4 regions of the Pseudomonas sp. GW821-FHT09D08 genome follow, and region 2 is predicted to be linked to each of the others. Evidence: predicted binding sites of a transcription regulator. Region 2 holds the regulator's gene; each other region holds the start of a gene.
What was found. The regulator sigma-54, encoded in region 2, starts transcription at its own class of promoters, with help from an activator protein. The targets are predictions, from matches to a motif close to ANTGGCATNNANNTTGCTNT.
Positions count from the first base shown of each region.

Region 1 (4,485 bases), on a different contig from region 2:
CGACATCGCCAGTTCGTCCAGGCCATCGCTACGCCCGGCCTGGGGCATCAGCGACAGGGAATAACTGACTTCGAGCATACGCGCCAGGTTCTCGGCGCGCTCCAGGTAGCGGGACATCCAATACAGATCTGCGGCGGTTCTACTCAACATACTCAGCCCTCCACCACCCAGGTGTCCTTGGTTCCGCCGCCCTGCGACGAGTTGACGATCAACGAGCCTTCCTTCAGCGCCACGCGGGTGAGGCCTCCCGGCACCAGGCGGGTTTCCTTGCCCGAGAGCACAAAGGGCCGCAGGTCGATATGCCGGGGTGCGATGCCGTTTTCGACAAAGGTCGGGCAGGTGGACAGGCTCAGGGTCGGTTGGGCGATATACGCATGGGGGCGGGCCTTGATGCGTTGGCGGAAGTCTTCGATCTCGGCGGCGCTGGAAGCGGGGCCTACCAGCATGCCGTAGCCGCCGGAGCCCTGGGTTTCCTTGACCACCAGGTCGGCCAGGTTGGCCAGTACGTGGGACAGTTCATCCGGCTTGCGGCACTGGAAGGTCGGCACGTTTTGCAGGATCGGCTCTTCATCCAGGTAAAACTTGATCATCGCCGGCACATAGGGATAGATCGATTTGTCGTCCGCCACGCCGGTGCCGATGGCATTGGCCAGCACCACATTACCGGCGCAATAGGCCGCGACCAGCCCTGGCACGCCGAGCATGGATTCAGGGTTGAACGCCTGCGGGTCGAGGAACGCGTCGTCGATACGCCGGTAGATCACGTCCACCGCCTTGGGCCCGTCGGTGGTGCGCATGAACACCTTGAGGTCGTGCACGAACAGGTCGGCGCCTTCCACCAGCTCCACGCCCATTTCCCGCGCCAGGAACGCATGTTCGAAGAACGCGCTGTTGAAGCGCCCGGGTGTCAGCACCACCACATTCGGGTTGTCCAGGCGGCTGGCGCTTTTCAGGGTCTTGAGCAGCAGGTTGGGGTAGTGGTCCACCGGCGCGATACGCTGCTTGGCGAACACCTCGGGGAACAGGCGCATCATCATCTTGCGGTCTTCGAGCATGTAGCTCACGCCGCTGGGGGTGCGTAGGTTGTCTTCGAGCACGTAGTAGGTGCCGTCGCCATCACGTACCAGGTCCACCCCCGAGATGTGGGAATAAATATCGCGGTGCAGATCCAGGCCGACCATGGCCTTCTGGTAACCCTCGTTGCCCAGCACCTGGTCGGCCGGAATGATCCCGGCCTTGATGATGCGCTGGTCGTGGTAGATGTCGGCAAGGAACATGTTCAGTGCATTGACGCGCTGGATACAGCCGCGTTCGATCACGCTCCATTCGCTGGCGGGGATGCTGCGGGGGATGATGTCGAAGGGGATCAGGCGCTCGGTGTCCTGCTCGTCGCCATAAAGGGTGAAGGTGATTCCCGCGCGATGGAAGAGCAGATCGGCTTCGCGACGGCGCTGGGCCAGCAGTTCCGGCGGCGTGTTGGCCAGCCAGCGGGAGAAGTCCTGATAGTGCGCACGGCAAACGCCGTTTGCGTCATTCATTTCATCGAAGAAAGATCGAGCCATTCCAGTACCTTGTCAGTGCCGAGGGTAGCCTTGGGTGGCACTGCCGCTTTAAAAAACGCATTTTTTTATGAGCCCGTGGCTGAGGGTGCCACCGGGCCTGGTCCTTACTTTCTTATGGGGTCGGCTCTGGGTCGGGGGGTAACGAATGCTCCTGGGTTGACGGCGGGCAGTGGGGTATCAATGAGGTAAAGCAATGCTTGTGCCGAAACCGTAATGGGCGGCAGTTACGCCTCTGCCAGCGGGCTTCTGGCCCGGGAAGAGCACAACTGTGGCGCGTGGTGTTACCGGTCGGCGCACCAGGACGGTGCACCGACTCAGAGCAGGCAGGTAAGCGCGATGCTTGCCTTCGGGCAGGCTTTTCAGGCGCTTAGCGTTTCAGGTCGTAATCATCGTCCGATGGATAGTCCGGGGTAGGTTCGGCCGATTGGGAGTGGCGCTTCTGGATTTGCTGTTGCAGTTCTGCCAGCTTGTCCAGCTCGCTTTGCGTCGGAGCTCGTGATGTACGAGTCTTTCCAGGTTGTTTCACCCCCTCGGCAGAGAAGTAGACCGGTTGATAGCTGGGGTCAGGCTTGAAGACCGTTGCGCCGCTATCCTCCACAACACCTATCTCTACATGTTTTCTTTGCACCGGTCTTGGTTTGCCCACGAAGGTATCCAGGTGATCTCTCAGTTCCCGGCGGTTCTTAAAGTTCTTGATCGAGAGGGATTCAACATTCGGATGAATGTACATGGTGCCTTGATAAGCCTTGACGGACTTTTTGGTGAGCTTTGCAAAGCTTGCGGCAAACGAGCGTTCATCGCCGTCAGCAGAGTGGCACATGGTCAGGCGGATTTCATCGTACTGGTCAAACTTCACGCCGCAGTTCTTGAGGTGCTCGAAGGCTTCGTGCGCCGTGAGTTCTTTTCCATTGATCATCATCAGCGCGGAATCGTGTCCATCCTTGCGGGCACCGTGTACATCCAGGGTTAATCGCTTGTTATTGTTATGTTTATCGACGGTCATGAAGATTCCTTCGTCGAGCTTTTTAATCTCCTCGATATTTCCGCCCATTGCGATACTTTTTGGATCAAAGGCAGCAAGGGGCTTGCCATAGGGTTTCATATTGATCGGGTCATAGCGAAACCATTGGCCATTGTGGAAGACCGCCGAGGTTTCAATCACTTCACCCAAGGATTTGTATGTTCCGGTGGCGGCCGCTGGAAAGCGCGCGCTGGCCTTGACCAGGTCATAGTCGCTGGCAATGCCCAAGAGTCGCTTGCCATTTTTATAGGCGGCCTTAGGGGCGCTGGTGGCAAACTCCAGTGGGTTGGTCATCTCCCATAACACACGGCCCACAACTTTTGTCGCAGTACGCAACTTTGTAAATGCAGAAGCGCTTTTGCTCAATGCACTGGTGGCTGGGGTACCTGCGACTATTGTAATCAGGCTGAATGCGTCGAACAGCAGGTCTTTGAGTCCTTCACCTATATTACCCTGAGCAAAATTCATGATGGCAGAGCGAAAAGGGATGAGGTTGAGGGCGACTTCATATGCAATCTTGTCCCAGTGGATCTCCGTCTCGAAGGTTGTTGCCCCTCTGCCGATACTTTTCAAGAGATTGAGGTAAGACTCCTGGAGAACCATGCTGGAAATGAATGATGTCCTGTTGCTGAAGTAACTTTGTGGCACCGCCTCGGATGCCTGCCGTTCATCCATGATGCCCGCTGGCGCGTCGTCAGGTGGTGTGATGGGCTGATAATCAAAGGTTTCAGGTTCATAAATATCCTGCTTGCCTTGCTTCATCTTTTCCAGTTCAGGTCGCAGACTGATGGCTCGTGTGGAAGCGTTATATTCATAAACCTTAGTGGTGGGACCGAGCTCGGTTTTGATCAGTACGACCTCAGGGTTGGGATGCCGGGTGTCGGCGGCCGTGCGGTCGGGATTGTTATAGACTTTTGTCTGGCTGAACAGGCTCAACTTTCCAAACTCAAGTTGGCGTCTATCTTCCAGCGGCAGATTTGAGATCAGGTACTTGGTCAATACAGGCAGGTTTTCCTCGAGCCGTTTTTTGTGCTCGGCGAAAGGCGGATAGAACACGCTATCGATATAGGGCAGTTTGTTTGCCCGTCGCTGTAGTTTCAGGATGTCGACTTTTGGATTCGAAGACTGCCAATAATTGGGTTTGGTGCGCGATGAGGCTTTGCTCTGATCCACGGGCACCGTCGAAACAACACCGGAGTGGTGGACCAACCGGTTTTGCATATACAGGTCCAGGACCGAATAAGGCCCCTTGTAGTCGGCATGATAGGACGACAGGGTGATGCATTTTTCTTCGAATGGAATCTCCGGACCGTAGAATTCTATCAGTTCGGCCAGCGCCAGTTCCTTGCGACTGGGGGGCGGTTCCCGAAGTGCGGTGGAGGCAGCTTTCAATTCCGTAAGGTGTTTTTTGAACGCCTGAGTGACGGTATTCATTTGCTGGTCGGTGTACTTATCTCCAGGGTTGTATGCAATGACCCCTTGCGCGACGCCCCAATCCTTGAGGGCATCCTGGCGTGCCTCCTGCTCAATCAGTTTGTCCGCAGCCGTGAGCGGTGCAATGTCGTTGTAAGCCATCACGTCTACATAATTCATGTGCGACGTGGCGCCAGGCGCTCGGGCCTCGATTCGAGCCACGGCGATCACCAGGTTGGCCCATGCATGGGAACCATAGGTCACGATGGCGGGAATATTGTTGACCAGGAAGGCAGGCGCCTTGCGTGCCAGCAGGGCGTGAGCGGCGAGGGAAACGGGTTCTTTTTTTTCGAAAGATAAATGGATATCCAATTTATCCAGGATTTTCGACGGATGCAGTCCCCAGTGGGCGGCTTGTGCCAGGTCATAGCCGGCCACAGTCGTTCTGGCAGGAATGTTGGCACCATTGGATATAACCGTATGCCCCAG
Region 1 covers NZ_JBWKOX010000001.1:83,626-88,110, reverse strand. Annotated here, with positions in the region: gene AC07OP_RS00295 (alpha-E domain-containing protein) at 1-150, opposite strand, end outside; gene AC07OP_RS00290 (circularly permuted type 2 ATP-grasp protein) at 153-1,562, opposite strand; gene AC07OP_RS00285 (hypothetical protein) at 1,930-4,485, opposite strand, start outside.
Region 1: a site for sigma-54 is predicted at 1,750-1,769, ahead of AC07OP_RS00290 (circularly permuted type 2 ATP-grasp protein). Genes of this name have one in related genera too.

Region 2 (4,485 bases):
GATCTTCCGCAAGCTGTCAGTATCCGACAACATCATGGCCATCCTTGAAACCCGCAAGGAACTCGACCGTGACGGCCGCCGCAAAGAACTGGAAAGCCTGCTGCAGGAATTCCACATCAACCACATTCGCGACAACCTTGGCATGAGCCTGTCCGGTGGTGAGCGTCGTCGCGTGGAAATCGCCCGCGCCCTGGCCACTGCCCCCAAGTTCATCCTGCTGGACGAACCGTTTGCCGGCGTCGACCCTATCTCGGTCGGCGACATCAAGCAGATCATCCACCACCTCAAGGCCAAGGGCATCGGTGTACTGATCACTGACCACAATGTGCGTGAGACCCTCGATATCTGCGAAACCGCGTATATCGTCAACGATGGCCAGCTGATCGCCGAAGGCGACTCTGCCACCATCCTGGCCAACGAACTGGTCAAGGAAGTGTACCTGGGTCACGAGTTCCGCCTGTAAGGCCGCCTGCAACAACAAGGCGGTGGCAGGTCGTTTGCCCGATGCGCGGGAGTCAATGAAAACCTCCGGATTTTTATTGTTACCGCGCTCTAGGCAAAGCCCCCGATATCAGGCATATAATTTGCTTATGTTTGGCGCTCACGCGCCCTGTCGTGGATGGCGCATTGCGCCGGCGAATAAGGTGTTAAGCCCCTGCCATGAAACCATCGCTAGTCCTGAGAATGGGCCAGCAGCTGACGATGACACCGCAGCTGCAACAGGCCATCCGCCTGCTCCAATTGTCGACCCTGGACCTGCAACAGGAAATCCAGGAGGCCCTGGAGTCCAATCCGATGCTCGAACGCCAGGAAGAAGGCGACGACTTCGATAATGCAGACCCATTGGCCGACAACATCGAGCAAAAACCCAATTCCGACGTACAGGAACCCTCCTACCAGGAATCCGCCCCCACGGTGGATAACCTTGAGGAAGGCGATTGGAACGAACGCATTCCCAACGAACTCCCGGTGGACACCGCCTGGGAGGACGTCTACCAGACCAGCGCCAGCAGCCTGCCCAGCAATGACGATGACGAGTGGGACTTCACCACCCGTACTTCCGCCGGCGAGAGCCTGCAGAGCCATCTGCTGTGGCAACTGAACCTCGCGCCGATGTCGGACACCGATCGCCTGATCGCCGTGACCCTGATCGACTGCATCAATAACCAGGGTTACCTGGACGAGACGCTCGAAGAGATTCTCGAGGCCTTCGACCCGGAACTGGACATCGAGCTGGACGAAATCGAAGCGGTCCTGCACCGCATCCAACAATTCGAGCCCGCCGGCATCGGTGCCCGCACCCTGAGCGAATGCCTGCTGCTGCAACTGCGCCAGCTGCCCGCCAAGACCCCATGGCTCGCAGAGGCTCAGCGCCTGGTCACCGACTACATCGACCTGCTGGGCAGCCGCGACTATAGCCAGTTGATGCGGCGCATGAAGCTCAAGGAAGACGACCTGCGCCAGGTCATCGAGCTGGTGCAAAGCCTCAACCCGCGTCCAGGCTCGCAGATCGAGTCCAGTGAAGCCGAATACGTCGTTCCCGACGTGATCGTGCGCAAGGACAACGAGCGCTGGTTGGTGGAACTGAACCAGGAATCGGTGCCGCGCCTGCGGGTCAACCCGCAATATGCCGGTTTTGTGCGCCGTGCCGATACCAGTGCCGATAACACCTTCATGCGCAACCAGTTGCAGGAAGCGCGTTGGTTCATCAAAAGCCTGCAAAGCCGCAACGAAACCCTGATGAAAGTGGCCACCCAGATCGTCGAGCATCAGCGCGGCTTCCTGGAATATGGTGACGAGGCGATGAAACCGCTGGTCCTGCACGACATCGCAGAAGCGGTGGGCATGCACGAATCGACGATTTCCCGGGTGACCACACAAAAATTCATGCATACCCCACGGGGCATATATGAGCTGAAATACTTTTTCTCCAGCCATGTCAGCACATCCGAAGGCGGCGAATGCTCGTCCACGGCGATCCGCGCAATCATCAAAAAACTGGTTGCTGCGGAAAATCAGAAAAAGCCGTTGAGTGACAGCAAGATCGCTGGTTTACTGGAGGCACAAGGCATTCAGGTCGCCCGTCGAACCGTCGCCAAGTACCGCGAGTCCCTAGGGATCGCGCCTTCCAGCGAACGTAAGCGTTTGATGTGACGGGCGGGCCACAGCGTTCCAGTGGCGGGTATTCCTACCCGCCGCTTTATGCACTGGCAACGAAGGAGAAGCTGTATGCAAGTCAACATCAGTGGACACCATGTAGAAGTCACCCCTCCACTACGCGACTACGTCGAGCAGAAGCTGAGGAAGCTTGAGGGTCATTTCGACAAGATCACCAACGTGCAGGTCATCATGAAGGTCGACAAGCTTCAGCAGAAAATCGAAGCGACTCTTCAGATACCCGGTGGAGAAGTGGTCGCCAATGCCGAACATGAAGACATGTATGCATCAATCGACTTGCTCACAGACAAGCTTGACCGCCAACTCAAAAAGCATAAGGAAAAGAATCTGAGCCTGCTTCAGGGCACAGGTCGTTAACTCTCCCCCCATGATCCGACTTGAAACCATCCTGACCCCCGGCCGTTCCCTCGTGAACGTGCCGGGCGGCAGCAAGAAGAAAGCCATCGAACAAATTGCCAACCTGATCAGCAGCCAAGTGCCTGAGCTGGAGATGCAAGATGTCTTTGAGGCTCTGATTGCCCGTGAAAAACTCGGCTCCACCGGTTTTGGCAACGGCATCGCCATTCCCCACTGCCGCCTCAAAGGCTGCGAGACACCTGTCAGCGCCCTGCTGCACCTGGACGCACCTATCGATTTCGACGCGATCGACGGCGCCCCGGTAGACCTGCTGTTTGTTCTGCTGGTCCCACAGGCCGCCACCGACGCACACCTGGAACTGCTTAGGCAGATCGCAAGCATGCTCGACCGCAAGGAAGTACGCGACAAACTGCGCAGTGCCAGTAGCAACGAGGCGCTGTATCAAGTTGTCCTGGATGAACAAAACGGGCAGTAATCATGCGTTTGATCATCGTCAGCGGCCGCTCCGGCTCGGGTAAAAGTACCGCCCTCAACGTCCTTGAGGACAACGGCTTCTATTGCATCGACAACCTGCCCGCCGGTCTGCTCCCGGAATTGGCGGAGCGGGCACTGATCCATACCGAATTGGCACAACCCCTGGTCGCGGTTTCGATTGACGCCCGCAACCTGCCGAGCCACCTCACGCGCTTTCCGGAATTGCTCGAAGAGGTGCGCGCCAAGCACATTCATTGCGATGTGCTGTATCTGGACGCCGACGAAGAAACCCTGCTCAAGCGCTTCTCAGAGACCCGCCGACGTCACCCCCTCAGCAGCCCGCACCGTTCCCTGGCCGAAGCCATCGAGGACGAAACCAAGCTGCTGGGGCCGATCATTGACCTCGCCGACCTCAAGATCAACACCACCAGCCTCAACCTGTACCAGTTGCGCGATGCCATCAAGCTCCGCCTGCTGAACCAGCCGGAGCCTGGCACGGCATTTCTGGTCGAGTCCTTTGGTTTCAAGCGTGGCATGCCGGTGGATGCCGACCTGGTGTTCGACGTGCGCTGCCTGCCCAATCCTTATTGGAAGCCGGAACTGCGCGACCAGTCGGGGCTGGATCAGCCTGTGGCCGATTACCTGGCCGCGCAACCGGATGTGGATGAGATGTTCCAGGACATTTCCAGCTACCTGCTCAAATGGTTGCCGCGCTTTGCCGCGAGCAACCGAGCCTATGTCACCATTGCCATCGGCTGCACCGGCGGTCACCACCGCTCTGTCTACCTGACCGAGCGCCTGGGCCAGGTGCTGCAACAAACCCTCAAGAACGTCCAGGTTCGCCACCGCGACCTTAGCTGAAAGGAACACCCCCGCGATGCCCGCTCTGGAAATTGAAATCATCAACAAGCTGGGCCTGCATGCCCGCGCCTCGGCCAAATTCGTCGGTATTGCCGGGCAGTTCCCTTGCCAGATCCGCGCCGGGCGTACACCTGAGAGCATGGTCGATGGCAAAAGCATCATGGCGATGATGATGTTGGCGGCCGGCAAGGGCACCAAGATTCATTTGAGCACCGAGGGCGAGCAAGAGCAGGAAGCAATGGACGCCCTGGTGGCGCTGATCAACAACTTCTTTGATGAGGGTGAGTAACCCCTCCCCCCGCTGAGGCCTCACCCCAAGGCGGTATCCATCACCATCATCAAGCAGAACCCCATGCACAACCCCAGGCTCGCGAGTTTTTCGTGACCGTTGCGGCGCGACTCCGGGATCACTTCGTGGGTGACCACCAACAGCATCGCGCCAGCGGCCAGTGCCAGGCCCAACGGTAACAGCACCTCGGCCAGGGTCACCAGCCAGGCGCAAAGCACGGCGAACACCGGCTCTACCAAGCCTGACGCGGCGCCGATCAGGAACGCCCTGATCCGCGACATCCCTGCCCCAGCCAATACCAGCGCAATGACCAGGCCTTCGGGCAC
Region 2 covers NZ_JBWKOX010000002.1:438,429-442,913, forward strand. Annotated here, with positions in the region: gene lptB (LPS export ABC transporter ATP-binding protein) at 1-463, shown strand, start outside; gene AC07OP_RS05010 (RNA polymerase factor sigma-54) at 661-2,154, shown strand; gene hpf (ribosome hibernation-promoting factor, HPF/YfiA family) at 2,230-2,535, shown strand; gene ptsN (PTS IIA-like nitrogen regulatory protein PtsN) at 2,546-3,010, shown strand; gene rapZ (RNase adapter RapZ) at 3,013-3,870, shown strand; gene AC07OP_RS05030 (HPr family phosphocarrier protein) at 3,887-4,159, shown strand; gene AC07OP_RS05035 (ZIP family metal transporter) at 4,180-4,485, opposite strand, start outside.

Region 3 (4,485 bases), on a different contig from region 2:
CCGCCGCCCAAGGGCACTGGTCGCGATCACTACCTCACGGCGGTGACGCGGGTCGATAACCAGTTGGTGGAGATCATCGACGTGGAGAAGATCCTCGCCGAAGTGGCGCCCACCTCGGAATCGATTTCCGTGGGCGTGGTCGACGCCGAAACGGCGCACAAGGCGGTCTCGCTGCGTGTGCTGACGGTGGATGACTCCTCGGTGGCGCGTAAACAGGTGACTCGCTGCCTGCAAACCGTCGGCGTGGACGTTGTCGCCCTCAATGACGGGCGTCAGGCATTGGATTACCTGCGTAAGCTGGTGGATGAAGGCAAGAAGCCGGAAGAAGAATTCTTGATGATGATCTCTGACATCGAGATGCCGGAAATGGACGGCTATACCCTCACTGCAGAGATACGCAGCGATCCACGCATGCAAAAACTGCATATCATCCTGCATACTTCGTTGTCGGGCGTATTCAATCAGGCGATGGTCAAGAAAGTCGGTGCCGATGACTTCCTGGCCAAATTCCGCCCTGATGACCTGGCATCCCGGGTAGTCGACCGGATCAAGGCAGCAGATCACGGCTAGGGTTTTCCCCTGGCGGTCATACGATTTTAGAGGCGGTATCAGTGTCTACGGGTAATTTGGATTTTGAACAGTTCCGGGTCTTCCTGGAAAAAGCCTGTGGCATATTGCTCGGTGAAAACAAGCAATACCTGGTATCCAGCCGTCTTAACAAACTGATGGAGCAGCAGGGTATCAAGTCCCTGGGCGAGTTGGTTCAGCGGATCCAGGGGCAGCCGCGCAGTGGCCTTAAGGAGATGGTGGTCGATGCCATGACCACCAACGAAACCCTGTGGTTTCGCGATACCTACCCCTTTGAAGTGCTCAAGAGCAAAGTGCTGCCGGAGGCGATCAAGGCCAGCCCGGGCCAGCGCCTGCGTATCTGGTCGGCCGCCTGCTCTTCGGGTCAGGAACCGTACTCGATTTCGATGTCCATCGATGAGTTCGAGCGGACCAACATGGGCCAGCTTAAAGCCGGGGCGCAGATTGTCGCCACCGACCTGTCCGGCACCATGCTCACCAACTGCAAGACCGGTGAGTACGACAGCCTCGCCCTGGGCCGTGGCTTGTCCCAGGAACGTTTGCAACGCTACTTCGACCCGAAAGGGGCAGGGCGTTGGGCGGTCAAGGCGCCGATCAAGAACCGTGTGGAGTTTCGCTCGTTCAACCTGCTCGACAGCTACGCCAGCCTGGGCAAGTTCGACATGGTGTTCTGCCGCAACGTGCTGATCTACTTTTCGGCCGAGGTGAAGAAAGACATCCTGTTGCGCATCCACGGCACCCTCAAGCGTGGCGGCTACCTGTTCCTCGGTGCATCCGAGGCGCTCAATGGTTTGCCGGATCACTTCCAGATGGTGCAATGCAGCCCTGGGATCATCTACCAGGCGAAATAATCAGGCCAAATAATAATGTGGGAGGGGGCTTGCGCCCCGATAGCGGTGTATCAGTGATAGAGACATCAACTGATCAGCCGCTATCGGGGGCAAGCCTCCTCCCACATTTGTTTCTGCGGCAAAGTTGAAGAAAGCGGCAACTCCCCATTGCCGCTTTACTGGCGCCACGCGGAAACCCGTTGCCGCTTTTCTGGCATTGCCGCCGGCAAGCTCCTCGCAACCCCTTGATTTACGGGGGTATCAGATATTGGCATGCGCCTTGCTATAACCCTGTTAACGAACAGCAGGTCAGCCTAAAGGTTTCCGCCATGAGCATCAGCTTCGATAAAGCGCTCGGTATCCACGAACAAGCCCTGGGCTTCCGCGCCCAGCGTGCTGAAGTCCTGGCCAACAACATTGCCAACGCCGATACCCCGAACTACAAGGCTCGGGACCTGGATTTCTCTGCCGTGCTCGCCGCACAGCAGGACAAGACCAAGAACGGCACCTTCGCCTTGAATATGACCAACAGCCGTCATATCGAAGCGCAAGGCCTGAGCAGTGGGGACGAGTCGCTGCTGTATCGCACGCCGATGCAGCCGTCGATCGACCAGAACACCGTCGACGCCCAGCTGGAGCAATCGGCCTATGCCGAGAACTCGGTGAACTTTCAGGCCAGCTTTACCCTGCTCAACAGTAAATTCAAAGGGCTGATGTCAGCCCTGCGTGGAGAGTAAGCCATGTCCCTGTCCAGTGTTTTCAATATTGCCGGCAGTGGCATGAGCGCGCAGACCACGCGCTTGAACACCGTCGCCAGTAACATCGCCAACGCCGAGACCGTGTCTTCGAGCATCGACCAGACCTACCGCGCCCGTCACCCGGTGTTCGCCACCATGTTCCAGGGTGGCCAGAGCGGTGGCAGCGATTCGCTGTTCCAGAACCAGGATGCTGCCGGCCAGGGCGTGCAGGTCCTCGGTGTGGTCGAAGACCAGAGCAACCTCGAGGCCCGTTACGAGCCGAACCATCCTGCCGCGAACGAAAAGGGTTATGTCTATTACCCCAACGTCAACGTGGTCGAGGAAATGGCGGACATGATCTCCGCCAGCCGCTCGTTCCAGACCAACGCGGAAATGATGAACACCGCCAAAACCATGATGCAGAAGGTCCTGACCCTGGGTCAGTGATAAGGGGCGCCAAATAATGGCCATCGTTGATACCACGACCAATACGGCAGTCCAGGACCTTTTCAACTCCAAGGTCAAGACCGCCACCGACAACACCACCGTCACCGACGCTACCAAGACGGCGACAGGCAGCCAGTCCCTGGGCAAGGATGCGTTCCTGCAACTGCTGGTGACCCAACTGAAAAACCAGAACCCGCTGTCGCCTCAGGACAACGGCGCGTTCGTGGCCCAGCTGGCGCAATTCAGCAGCCTGGAAGGCATCAACACCCTGAACGACTCGGTCAATGCGATCTCCAGCAACTTCAGCTCGTCGCAGGCGCTGCAGGCTTCATCGCTGGTGGGGCGCTCGATCATCACCCAGACCAACAAGGCCTTGGTGGACACGAGCAAGAGCATGACCGGTTCGGTGGCGGTGACTGCGGCGACAGGCAACGTCTCGATCAAGATCTCCGATAAAGACGGCAACGTGGTGCGCACTATCGATATGGGTGCCCAAAGCGCGGGTTCGTCCGACTTCATCTGGGATGGCAAGAACGACAAGGGCGAGGTCGCCCCAGCCGGCACCTACACCTTCGCGGCGACGACCAAGAACGACAAGGGTGAATCGGTGGCCATGGCGACTTCGTTGCCGGCAACGGTGACCAGTGTGACGTTGAGCAAGACCGGCGGCGAAATGCTGCTGAACCTTGCAGGTGGCATGGGCAGCGTCAAGCTGTCGCAAATTCAGACTATCGGTACATAGAGCCGGCTAAATACGGCAGAGGGAGAGAAACATGTCTTTTAATATCGGCCTTAGCGGCCTCTATGCGGCCAACAAACAACTGGACGTAACCGGCAACAACATCGCCAACGTTGCGACCACTGGCTTCAAGTCGTCCCGTGCGGAATTCGCGGATATCTACGCCGCGTCCAAACTGGGCACCGGCCAGAACAGCATCGGCAACGGTGTGAACCTGGCAGCGGTGTCTCAGCAGTTCACCCAGGGTGACGTCAACAACAGCGGCGGCGTGCTGGACATGGCGATCCAGGGCGGTGGCTTCTTCGTGCAGAAGGGCAGCGATGGCTCGCTGGAGTACACCCGTAGCGGTGCCTTCCGTGCCGACAAAGACGGCTACATCACCAACAACACCGGTACTTCGCGCCTGCAGGGCTACGCGGCCGATGACGACGGCAAGATCATCAAAGGCGGCTTGACCGACCTGCAACTGAACCTGTCGTACCTACCACCGAAGGCGTCCACCAAAGTGGACTCCACCAGTAACCTGAACTCGTCGGAGCCGGTGATCAACCAGACCACCAAGCCGTTCGACCCGACTGACACCACCACTTTCACCACCCAGTACAGCACCACCCTGTACGACTCCCAGGGCAACTCCCACGAGATGGTGCAGTACATGGTGAAAACCGACGCCAACAAGTGGAGCGCTTACACGCTGATCGATGGCCGTAACCTGGATGGTTCCAAGCCTACAACGACGGGTACCACTGCTCCCGTACCGTCGGTATTGAGCTTTGACGGTGCCGGTAAACTGACGGATATCACCACCGCAGGCGTGTCCGGCACGACCCTGACGCTCACCGGCTGGATCCCGGGCTCGGTGACCAATGGCGTATGGACGCCTAACAAGGCTACAGCGCCAAACATTGCCGTCAACATGGCCGATATCACCCAGTACAACTCCGCCAGTTACCGCAACCCGCCGACCACCGACGGTTACGCCACTGGCCAGATCACCGGCCTGAAAATCGACGGCAATGGCGTAATGTTCGCCACGTTCAGCAACCAGCAGAGCAAGGCCATCGGCCAGATCTCCCTGGCCAGCTTCAACAACGAACAAGGCTTGCAGCCATCGGGCGGCACCACCTGGAGAGAGACCTTCGCT
Region 3 covers NZ_JBWKOX010000003.1:230,834-235,318, reverse strand. Annotated here, with positions in the region: gene AC07OP_RS07225 (chemotaxis protein CheV) at 1-570, shown strand, start outside; gene cheR (protein-glutamate O-methyltransferase CheR) at 612-1,439, shown strand; gene flgB (flagellar basal body rod protein FlgB) at 1,748-2,155, shown strand; gene flgC (flagellar basal body rod protein FlgC) at 2,159-2,602, shown strand; gene flgD (flagellar hook assembly protein FlgD) at 2,619-3,344, shown strand; gene flgE (flagellar hook protein FlgE) at 3,376-4,485, shown strand, end outside.
Region 3: a site for sigma-54 is predicted at 1,686-1,705, ahead of flgB (flagellar basal body rod protein FlgB). Genes of this name have one in related genera too.

Region 4 (4,485 bases), on a different contig from region 2:
TGGCAGGTTGCCAAGGATGAAGACGGTATCAAGGTGTCCCTGATCGAAGTCGCTGGCTCCAAATACAAGGCCTATCGCGGTGTTACCGTGATCAAGGCGCCTGTCGCCAGGATCCAGGCCCTGCAGGAAGATGTGGCCGGCGCCTGCTCGTGGATTCATGAATGCAAATCCCAGAAGCTGGTGGACAAGAAAGGCGATGAGGCCTGGACCTACACCCAGTTCAAGGCGCCGTTCCCGGTGACCGATCGTGATTCGTACATCCATGTCACCACCACCAAGGACGCCGACGGCAGCGTAACCCGCAAGCTGCAGGGCGTGCCGACCTACAAGCCCGAAGAAAAAGGCTACGTGCGTGTCGCTCAGGTCGAGGGCTTCTGGAAACTGGTCCCTAAAGGCGCCAATGAGACCGAAGTCACCTACCAGGTACACACCGAGCCAGGCGGCAGCGTGCCGTCGTGGCTGGCCAACAAGTTCGTGGTGGACGCGCCGTTCAACACCCTGAAAGCCTTGAAGGAACACGCTGAAAAATAACTGCGCTTGATCCGGTGCCTCCTGAGGTGAGTGGAACGTTTGCCGAGCCCTCAAGGTCCAGATAGATGTAAGCCCACACATGGGTTTTATCGAGGAGGCACCGATGCAAAAGTGGCAGATTACCTTCGTTGATGATCACGGCGTACAGTCCGTGGAGCAGTTCACCTGCGAGCACAAGCCCAGCCTCGAAGATGCGGCACACATGATTCGCAACAAGCTGGTGCCCGTGGCCGCCGAACTGGACCTCAACGACCTTGAGGGCCGCAAGCCCGAGCCAACGGTCAAGATCCTCAAAGACCAGAACAGTATTCAGATCCTCGACATCTCTCCCGCCGCCTGAACATTCCCTGTATGCCATTCAAGCACCTCTGGTGGAGGTGATAGCTTCGCGCTACTCTGCAAGTGAGATCAGCGAATGAATCGCTAAGGTCTGGTCTTGTCAGCTACATGCTTGTTTTCCTGCGGTGCTGTACCTGCCGTAGTACCCGCGTCAGTAGGGCGCGGGCTTTGGGAAGCACGGAAAGTCTATCCATCGGTTTGAGGAGGACGTTTCATGAGCACAGCCTATCAAGAAGACATCAGCACCAACGTTCTGCGCCGCATGAAAGAAGGCGGCTTCGACTTTTCACGGTTCCACCCCATTGAGTTCTACGCCATTTTCCCGGATGAGGAACGGGCGCGCAGGGCTGCGGGTGAATTTCGTGGTGAGTCCCTGAATGCCCAGGTCAGTGCGCGCGACGATGGCGCCTGGTACCTGGAACTGAGCAAGATCATGTTTGCAACCTACGATGGCATAGGAGACTTCGAGCAGGACTTTGGAGCGGTGGTCGAGCCGCTGGGCGGAATCATCGAAGGTTGGGGCGTCAAGCAGGAGGTGCGTGGGTTACCCATGTAGCGCCATTGTATGAGCAACACAGCGTATCGGCTGGCCTTAGGGTCGGCCGATTTTGTTTGCGGTATATGAAGGTTTGTGGAACTTGCGCCGCTCTTTCTTGCACAAAAAAAAGCCACCCGTAGAAAAGGGTGGCTGAAAGGGAAGACCGAAGGAGCCGGTCGGTACACGAGTGATCACGGTACCGATTACGCAATGGTTAAAGCTGTAGGACATGTCCTGTTCAGCGGATGGGGGCGATTATCCGCACGCTTCGACGGGCAGTGAAATCAACTCTGACTATGCTGTTGATAGCCAAAGCTTGCATTGCCATGAAGCGTGCAGCAGGGCAGCGGGCATTCTGCGCACCAGGACGGTGCGATCAGTTCCTTGCTTATATTTAACCCACTGATTTTTAAGTGTTTATGCCGCTGGCACGGGCCTTGCGATGGTTCTTGCGTCCGGGTGACAAGGAGTACGGCATGATCCGCACTTATTACGACGAAATGTACGATGGGGCTGGGCAGGTTCGCCCTCACTACCGCGAGTTCGCCCGCTGGTTGGCCGACACCCCCGCTGAACTGCTGGCCCAGCGCCGGCGCGAAGCCGACTTGCTGTTTCACCGTGCCGGGATCACCTTCACGCTTTACGGCGACGAGCAGGGCACCGAGCGCCTGATTCCGTTCGACACCATCCCTCGCAGCATTCCCGCCAGCGAATGGCGGATGGTCGAGCGTGGCTGCATCCAGCGGGTCAAGGCGCTGAACATGTTTCTCGCCGACCTCTATCACGAACAACGCATCATCAAGGCCGGGATCATTCCCGCCGAACAGGTACTGGCCAACGAGCAATACCAGTTGGCAATGCAGGGGCTGAACCTGCACCGCGACCTGTATTCCCACATCTCCGGAGTCGACCTCGTACGCGACGGCGACGGCACCTACTACGTGCTGGAAGACAACCTGCGTACACCCAGCGGCGTGAGCTACATGCTCGAAGACCGCAAGATGATGATGCGCCTGTTCCCCGAGCTGTTCGCCGCCCAGCGCATCGCGCCGATCGATCATTACCCCAACCTGCTGCTCGATACCCTGAAAAGCGCCAGCCCCCTGGATAATCCCAGCGTCGTGGTGCTGACCCCTGGGCGCTTCAACAGCGCGTTTTTCGAGCATGCATTTTTAGCTCGGGAAATGGGTGTGGAATTGGTGGAAGGCGCCGACCTGTTCGTGCGCGATGACCGTGTGTTCATGCGCACCACCGACGGCCCCAAAGCCGTGGACGTGATCTACCGTCGCCTCGACGACGCATTCCTCGACCCGCTGGCGTTCAACCCGGACTCCATGCTCGGTGTGCCCGGCCTGCTGGCGGCGTACCGATCGGGCAATGTGGTGCTGGCCAATGCCATCGGCACCGGGGTGGCGGATGACAAGTCGGTGTACCCCTTCGTCACCGAGATGATCCGTTTTTACCTGGACGAAGAACCGATCCTGCAGAACGTTCCCACCTTCCAGTGCCGTAAGCCCGACGAATTGTCCCACGTGCTGGCCAACCTGCCGGACCTGGTGGTGAAGGAAACCCAGGGCTCCGGCGGCTACGGCATGCTGGTGGGCCCAGCGTCCACGGCGGCGGAAATCGAAGCCTTCCGCGCGCGTATCAAGGCCAAGCCCCACGCCTATATCGCACAGCCAACCCTGTGCTTGTCCACCTGCCCGACCTTTGTCGAAAACGGCATTGCGCCGCGCCATATCGACCTGCGCCCGTTTGTGTTGTCCGGCAAGGAAACCCGTGTGGTGCCCGGCGGTTTGACCCGTGTCGCGCTGCGTGAAGGGTCGCTGGTGGTCAATTCGTCCCAGGGCGGCGGCACCAAAGACACCTGGGTGGTCGAGGACTGATGCCATGTTGAGTAGAACTGCCTCGGATTTGTACTGGATGTCGCGCTACCTGGAACGCGCGGAAAACCTCGCGCGCATGCTCGATGTCAGTTATTCGCTGTCGCTGATGCCCCAGGATGGGCGCGGTGATGGCCTGCATGAACTGGCCATGCCGCTGTTGATCACCGGCACGCTGGATGATTACCGCGAGCGCCACGGCGAATTGCACGCCGAACGCCTGCTGCATTTCTTCGCACTGGATGCGGCCAACCCGGCCAGCATCTACAGTTGTCTCGGTGCCGCGCGGGCCAGCGCCCATGCTGTGCGTGGGCGAATCACTGCCGACATGTGGGAAAACATCAACGCCACCTGGCTGGAGATTCGCGAAATCTCACAGCAGGGCCTCAGCCGCTACGGCATGAGCCGCTTCTGCGAGTGGGTCAAGGAGCGTTCCCATCTGTTCCGAGGGGCGACCTACGGCACCATCATGCGCAATGACGCCTTCCGTTTTATTCGGCTGGGTACGTTTATCGAGCGCGCCGACAACACCCTGCGCCTGCTGGATGCGCGCTATGAAATGGCCGGTGACCAGGCCGAAGCCGTTACCGATGGCACCGCCCACGCCTACTATCAATGGAGTGCCTTGCTGCGCGCGTTATCGTCGTTCGAGGCCTACACCGAGATCTACCGCGACGCCCCAGGGGCCCGGCAAGTCGCGGAACTGTTGCTGTTGCGCGCCGATGTACCGCGCTCCCTGCGGGCCTGCAGCGAAGAGATCGACCAGATCCTCGCCAGCCTGCCCGGCATCAACGGGCGTCCGGCCCAGCGCCTGGCGGCCGAGATGGATGCGCGGCTGCGGTTTACCGCGATCGATGAAATCCTCGAGGAAGGCCTGCACGCCTGGCTGACCGACTTTATCCCCTTGGTCCGCCAGTTGGGCGACGCCATCTACAGTTCCTACCTGGAGGCCGCATGAGACTCTCCATCAGCCACGAAACCACCTACCACTACGAAGACCAGGTACGCGCCAGCATCCAGTACCTGCGCCTCACGCCCCACGACAGCGAGCGCCAGCACGTGCTCAGTTGGCAACTGGACCTGCCTCGCCCGGTGCGCGCGCAGATCGACCCGTTCGGCAACATCCTGCACGTGCTGACCCTGGACGAACCCCACGACGCCATCATCATTGGCGCCCGTGGCCAGGTGGATATC
Region 4 covers NZ_JBWKOX010000003.1:167,923-172,407, reverse strand. Annotated here, with positions in the region: gene AC07OP_RS06905 (START domain-containing protein) at 1-531, shown strand, start outside; gene AC07OP_RS06900 (hypothetical protein) at 635-871, shown strand; gene AC07OP_RS06895 (ribonuclease E inhibitor RraB) at 1,085-1,426, shown strand; gene AC07OP_RS06890 (circularly permuted type 2 ATP-grasp protein) at 1,885-3,294, shown strand; gene AC07OP_RS06885 (alpha-E domain-containing protein) at 3,299-4,249, shown strand; gene AC07OP_RS06880 (transglutaminase family protein) at 4,246-4,485, shown strand, end outside.
Region 4: a site for sigma-54 is predicted at 1,833-1,852, ahead of AC07OP_RS06890 (circularly permuted type 2 ATP-grasp protein). Genes of this name have one in related genera too.